2 regions of the Streptomyces sp. NBC_01390 genome follow, and region 2 is predicted to be linked to the other one. Evidence: riboswitches for the same ligand, from Rfam matches in the RefSeq annotation. Region 2 holds a riboswitch; the other holds the start of a gene.
The links. A riboswitch is a leader RNA that binds a small molecule or an ion and turns the genes downstream of it on or off. The one in region 2 is predicted to bind thiamine pyrophosphate.
Positions count from the first base shown of each region.

Region 1: it holds a riboswitch for thiamine pyrophosphate, as region 2 does, so the genes downstream of both, thiC (phosphomethylpyrimidine synthase ThiC) here and OG241_RS40255 (thiamine ABC transporter substrate binding subunit) in region 2, are expected to answer to the same signal.

Region 1 covers NZ_CP109551.1:6,422,798-6,426,000, forward strand. Annotated here, with positions in the region: gene OG241_RS28900 (YibE/F family protein) at 1-547, opposite strand, end outside; TPP riboswitch at 964-1,150, shown strand; gene thiC (phosphomethylpyrimidine synthase ThiC) at 1,143-2,963, shown strand; gene OG241_RS28910 (hypothetical protein) at 3,060-3,203, shown strand, end outside.
Region 2 covers NZ_CP109551.1:8,947,576-8,950,778, reverse strand. Annotated here, with positions in the region: gene OG241_RS40260 (ABC transporter permease) at 1-126, opposite strand, end outside; gene OG241_RS40255 (thiamine ABC transporter substrate binding subunit) at 102-1,184, opposite strand; TPP riboswitch at 1,266-1,371, opposite strand; gene rlmN (23S rRNA (adenine(2503)-C(2))-methyltransferase RlmN) at 1,397-2,503, opposite strand; gene OG241_RS40245 (hypothetical protein) at 2,620-3,203, opposite strand, start outside.

The DNA of each region.
Region 1 (3,203 bases), 2.5 Mb from region 2:
TGCAGTCGCCGGTCGCCTGTTGCTGTGCCGAGGAGCCCTCGGCGGTGGACGTGTCGCCGGTCGGGGTCTCCCCCGAGGCGTTGACGGACTTGCAGTCCACCGAGACGACCTTGGTGACCGTGGCTTCCTGGGTCTGCCGATCGAAACCGACGCCCGTGCGCTGGTGCGCCGGGGCGCCCCCGGGCCACAGCACCACGAGCCCGACCACGACCGCCGCGGCGAAGGGGATCAGAATCGCCCCGATGATCTTTCGCAGGTGGACGGAGACAGGGGCGGCCGGCCCATGGCTGTGACTGTGGCCGTGCGATTGACCGCCGTTGTCATCGGGACCGTGGGCGTCACCCGGCCCGTCCCCATGTTCCCCACCACCAGGTCCGGGGCCGTGCCCACCGCCAGAACCTCCGCCGGGTCCGCCACCGTGCCCGTCGCCGGGTCCGTTCCCATGCCCATGATGCCCATGGTCGGTGTGCTGACCCGGCCCGGCTCCGTGTTCGTGCTCGCGCCCGTCACCTGCTCCGGGGCCAGGACCCCGTCTGGCGCCGGACACGGGAAGCGGGCCGAACTGGCCGGTCCCGGGCCCCTCGGCGCCGAACCCGTGGTCCGGGTCACCCGGTCCAGGACGGCCGACTCGGCCCGGGCCCGCTCCGGGCCCGTAGCCGCGATCGATCCTGCGACCGGGCCCGTACCCGGGACCCTGATTCCCTCCGGTCGCTCCGCCTGTTCCTGCTCCGGGCCCTGACACGCCACCGAGGCCGCCGGGGCCGTTGCCGGATCGCAGCCCGCGCTCCTGGCCGGGGCCGCCATTGCCACTGCCGGGTCCGGAGCCGTGCCCGGCACCGCTTCCGCGCGCCGGCTCGGAGGGCGGGTACGGGGGTCCTTGGGTCGTGGTCACCGCCCGATCATCGCAAGAACGGCAGGGGCCCTCTGTTCACCTCGCCCAAATTGACGCTAGCGTGGAGGCACCTTTGCACACGCGGGAGCTCGGAGCACCGGGCTGAGAGGGCGCTGACCTCCGTCTTAGCGATGTTTCACGTGGAACACGTGGAACGAGTGATGTTTCACATGAAACATCGGCAGACGGAATCCGCTGCGTCGACCGCTGAACCTGTTACCGGGTAATGCCGGCGTAGGGAGTAGGTCTCATGACCATCAAGGACACACGCACGCCTGCCTCCGACCAGGACGACCAGCCCACTCAGGGCGAACAGTCCCAGGGGGTCGGGAAGTCCGTCGGCTGGCACAAGGGGTATGTCGGTGGCTCGCGCCCCGACCTGCGGGTGCCGGTCCGTCAGGTGCACCTCACCAACGGGAAGTCGGTCACCCTGTACGACACGTCGGGCCCGTACACCGATCCGCAGGTCGACACGGATGTCCGCAGGGGGCTGGCGCCTCTGCGCGACAACTGGATCATCGCCCGAGGCGACACCGAGGAGTACGCGGGCCGCCCCGTCCGCCCGGAGGACGACGGGATCAAGCACACCTCGCCGCGCGGCGGCCTCCGAAACCTCGACGCGGTGTTCCCGGGAAGGCCCCGGCAGCCGCGCCGGAGCCGGAGTGGACAGGCGGTGACGCAACTCGCGTACGCCCGCCGCGGCGAGGTCACGCCCGAGATGGAGTTCGTGGCGCTCCGGGAGAACCTCGATCCCGAGGTGGTCCGCGAGGAGATCGCGGCCGGACGTGCGGTACTGCCCGCGAACGTCAACCACCCGGAGATCGAGCCGATGATCATCGGCAAGCGGTTCCTGGTGAAGGTCAACGCCAACATCGGCAACTCCGCCGTCACTTCCTCCATCGAGGAAGAGGTCGAGAAGATGACCTGGGCGACGCGCTGGGGCGCCGACACGGTCATGGACCTGTCCACCGGCCGCAACATCCACACCACCCGCGAATGGGTGCTGCGCAACTCCCCCGTTCCCATCGGCACGGTGCCGCTGTACCAGGCGTTGGAGAAGGTGGACGGCAGGGCCGAGGAACTGACCTGGGAGATCTACAAGGACACGGTCGTCGAACAGGCCGAGCAGGGCGTGGACTACATGACGGTGCACGCGGGCGTCCGCCTGGCGTACGTACCGCTCACCGCGAACCGCAAGACCGGCATCGTCTCGCGCGGTGGATCGATCATGGCGGCCTGGTGCCTGGCGCACCACAAGGAGTCGTTCCTGTACGAGAACTTCGAAGAACTGTGCGAGATCCTCGCCGCGTACGACGTCACGTACTCGCTCGGCGACGGCCTGCGCCCCGGATCGATCGCGGACGCCAACGACGAGGCGCAGTTCGCGGAGTTGCGGACGCTCGGGGAACTCAACACGATCGCGAAGCGTTTCCATGTACAGACGATGATCGAAGGCCCGGGCCACGTCCCGATGCACAAGATCAAGGAGAACATCGACCTTCAGCAGGAGATCTGTGATGAAGCTCCGTTCTATACGCTCGGCCCGCTGACGACTGACGTCGCGCCGGCGTACGACCACATCACTTCCGGCATCGGTGCCGCGATGATCGCCTGGTGGGGCACGGCCATGCTCTGCTATGTCACACCCAAGGAGCACTTGGGTCTGCCGAACCGTGACGACGTCAAGACCGGCGTCATCACCTACAAGATCGCCGCCCATGCAGCCGACCTCGCCAAGGGGCACCCAGGTGCGCAGGATTGGGATGACGCACTCTCCGACGCCCGCTTCGAGTTCCGGTGGGAGGACCAGTTCAACCTGGCCCTCGACCCGGACACAGCACGGGAGTTCCACGACGAGACCCTGCCGGCCGAGCCCGCCAAGACGGCCCACTTCTGCTCCATGTGCGGGCCGAAGTTCTGCTCGATGAAGATCAGCCAGAGCATCACAGAGCGGTTCGGCGGTACGGCGGCTGCGGATGCGACGGCGGAGGAGGTCGCTGAGGGGATGCTCCAGAAGTCGAAGGAGTTCGCGGCCAGCGGCAACCGGGTGTACCTGCCGCTCGCGGAGTGAGAAACGAGTGGAGGAGTATCGGAAGGTTCCCGTGCGAGCGGTAACGGAAGGGACAAGAACCCCCGTTCCTTGATCGTTCTGTCTACCCTCCGTGCCATGGGCGGAATCGACCTGGCCAACGGGGTAGCGGGAGCCGCAATCGGCATGGTGTTCGCAACGCTGTTCCAACAGCCGTTGCAGGACGCCTGGTTCCGGCTGCGAAGGCGATCGGTCAGTGCGGTGCGCGGGCTGCGGCAACGG
Region 2 (3,203 bases):
GGGATAGGCGAAGAAGAGCGCGAAGAAGACGACGGGCACCACCAGCAGGGCACCGCGCAGAGCGGCGCCCTGCCGGCGCACAGCCGCCGGGACCGCTGCCGCTACTTCAGTACGAGCGATGTCCACGACTTGACCCACTGGTCACGGTGTTCGGCGATCTTCGCGGGGTCCATCGTCTCGGGGTCCTTGGCCTGCGGCCCGAACTCGGTGAACTCGGCAGGCACCTTGGCGCCCCCACGCACCGGGTACACGAACATGTTGAGCGGCATGTCCTCCTGGAAGGCCTTGCCCACCAGGAAGTCGAGCAGCGCCTTGCCGCCCTTGCTGTTCCCGGCGTTGCTGAGCAGTCCTGCGTACTCGATCTGCCGGAAGCAGGTGCCGGTCGCGACGCCGGTCGGCGCGGTGGTCGGCTTCGGGTCGGCAAAGATCACCTCGGCGGGCGGCGAGGAGGCGTACGAGACGACGAGCGGCCGGTCCGCCTTGGCCTTCTTGCCGCCGGCCGACCCGGAGAACTCCTCGTTGTAGGCCTGCTCCCAGCCGTCGACGACCTTCACGCCGTTGGCCTTGAGCTTCGTCCAGTAGCCGGCCCAGCCGTCGTCGCCGTACCTCGCGGCGCTGCCGAGCAGAAAGCCGAGTCCGGGCGAGGAGGTGGAGGCGTTCTCCGTGACGAGGAGATCCTTGTAGGCGGGCTTGACCAGATCGTCGAAGGACTCGGGCGGCGTCAGCTTGTGCTCGCTGAACCAGGCCTTGTCGTAGTTGACGCAGATGTCGCCGGTGTCGATCGGCGTGACCCGGTGCTTGTCCGCGTCGGTCCGGTACGCGGGCAGGATCGCGTCGGCGTCCTTCACCTCGTACGACTGGAACAGCCCGTTGTCGAGCGCGCGGGAGAGCAGGGTGTTGTCGACGCCGAAGAAGACGTCGCCCTGCGGGTTGTCCTTGGTCAGGATCGCCTTGTTGACGGCCTGGCCGGCATCGCCGTCCTTGAGGACCTTGACGGTGTACCCGGACTGCTTCTCGAAGGCGGCGAGGACACCCTTCGAGACGGCCCACGAGTCATGGCTGACGAGGGTGACGGTCTTGGAGTCCGCCGCCGAACCGCTGCCGCCGTCCCCGGACCCGCACGCGGACAGCGTGACGAGCCCGAGCCCGACGGCAAGGGCCGTGACCTGCTTGGTGATGCTCACCGGATTTTTCCTCCTGGGATGACCAGGAAGAGACGCGGCCCTGCCCGGACCCCATGACGGGTTCCGGGCAGGGCGCAACAGCTTGAGTGATGACCGAACTTCCTACCCAGAATGACCTGGGCGAGGTTCAGAGGGTCTGCGGTCTGTCCCGCACTCTCAGCGCTGTGGCGCTCCCCTGTCGGAATATGAAGATATGTAGGTACGGCGTAAGACTACCGCTCGGTGGCCGCCAGCTGACCGCACGCCCCGTCGATCTCCTGCCCCCGCGTGTCCCGAACGGTGACGGGCACGCCGTGAGCGGCGATCGCCTCGACGAACGCCTTCTCGTCCTCGGGCCGCGAGGCGGTCCACTTGGACCCCGGAGTCGGGTTCAGCGGAATCAGGTTGACGTGCACGGGCTTGCCCCTGAGCAGCCGCCCGAGCCGGTCACCACGCCAGGCCTGGTCGTTGATGTCCCGGATCATCGCGTACTCGATGGACAGCCGACGCCCCGACTTCGCCGCGTACTCCCACCCGGCGTCGAGGACCTCCCGCACCTTCCACCGCGTGTTGACGGGCACGAGGGTGTCGCGCAGCTCGTCGTCGGGCGCGTGCAGGGAGATGGCGAGCCGGCACTTGAAGCCCTCGTCGGAGAACCGGTTGATGGCCGGTACCAGTCCGACGGTCGAGACGGTGATCCCACGCTGCGACAGCCCCATGCCGTCCGGCGCGGGGTCGGTCAGCGCGCGGATGGCGCCGACGACGCGCTTGTAGTTGGCGAGGGGCTCGCCCATGCCCATGAAGACGATGTTGGAGAGCCGCGCGGGGCCACCGGGGATCTCCCCGTCCCGAAGCGCACGCATCCCGTCCACGATCTGGTGCACGATCTCGGCGGTGGACAGGTTCCGGTCCAGCCCGGCCTGCCCGGTCGCGCAGAACGGGCAGTTCATCCCGCACCCGGCCTGCGAGCTGATGCACATGGTCACCCGGTCCGGGTACCGCATCAGCACCGACTCGACGAGCGTCCCGTCGAACATCCGCCACAGCGTCTTGCGGGTGGTGTCCTGGTCGGTCGACAGATGACGGACGACCGTCATCAGCTCCGGAAGCAACGCCTCCTGGAGCTTGCCGCGCGAGGCGGCCGGAATGTCCGTCCACTCGTCCGGGTCGTGCGCGAACCGCGCGAAGTAGTGCTGCGAGAGCTGCTTGGCACGAAACGGCTTCTCACCGATCGCGGCAACGGCCTCTTTACGCTCGAGGGGCGTGAGATCGGCAAGATGCCGCGGCGGCTTCTGAGCTCCGCGCGGGGCGATGAATGTGAGTTCTCCGGGCTTAGGCATGGCCATACCAGTGTCGCAGACATCCGGACACCCCCTCGCCGCCCTGTGGACAACCTCACGTACAAGCACAGAAGCCCAGGTCAGCGACCCTCTCCACGCTCTCGCCCGCTACGTTCTCACCGAGGCGCCGCAGCCATCACCCCCCGAAGCCGCGTCACCTCCCGCTCCAGCTCGCGGTAGTGGTCGCTGACCTTGCGCCGGGCCGTCGGGGTGACGCGGCCCCCGTCCAGTTCGGTCAGCCGGTGTCCCAGGGCGGCGAGGTCCGTCTGCCAGCTGTGCCAGCCGTCGGCGCCCTGGGCGACAGCCAGCTCGTCCTGGGCGGCCCGCAGGGCCTCGTGGGCCGCCTGACGCAGCGGGAGGAGGTCGGCGCGCAGTCGTTCGGTGCGCTCACGGAGATAGACGAGGGACTCGCCGACCCCGGCGCACGTCTCGCCCAGCTCGGTCATCGATCTGGTGTGCACCCCGAGCGCGCCCAGCCAGGGCACGGCCGCTTCGACACCGTCCTCCGCCGCCGCGACCGCCCCGGTACGGATCTCGTCGTAGTACCGGGAAACACCGTCCAGATCGGCGAAGACACTCACCGCCCCGGTCGTCTGCTCACGGATGGTGTCCGAGGGCAGCCCGTCGCCCTGATCGAGCAGCGCCTCGATCCGCGCCAGCTCACCCCGAACAGCTCTCCGCAGCTCCAGCAGAGCCTGGT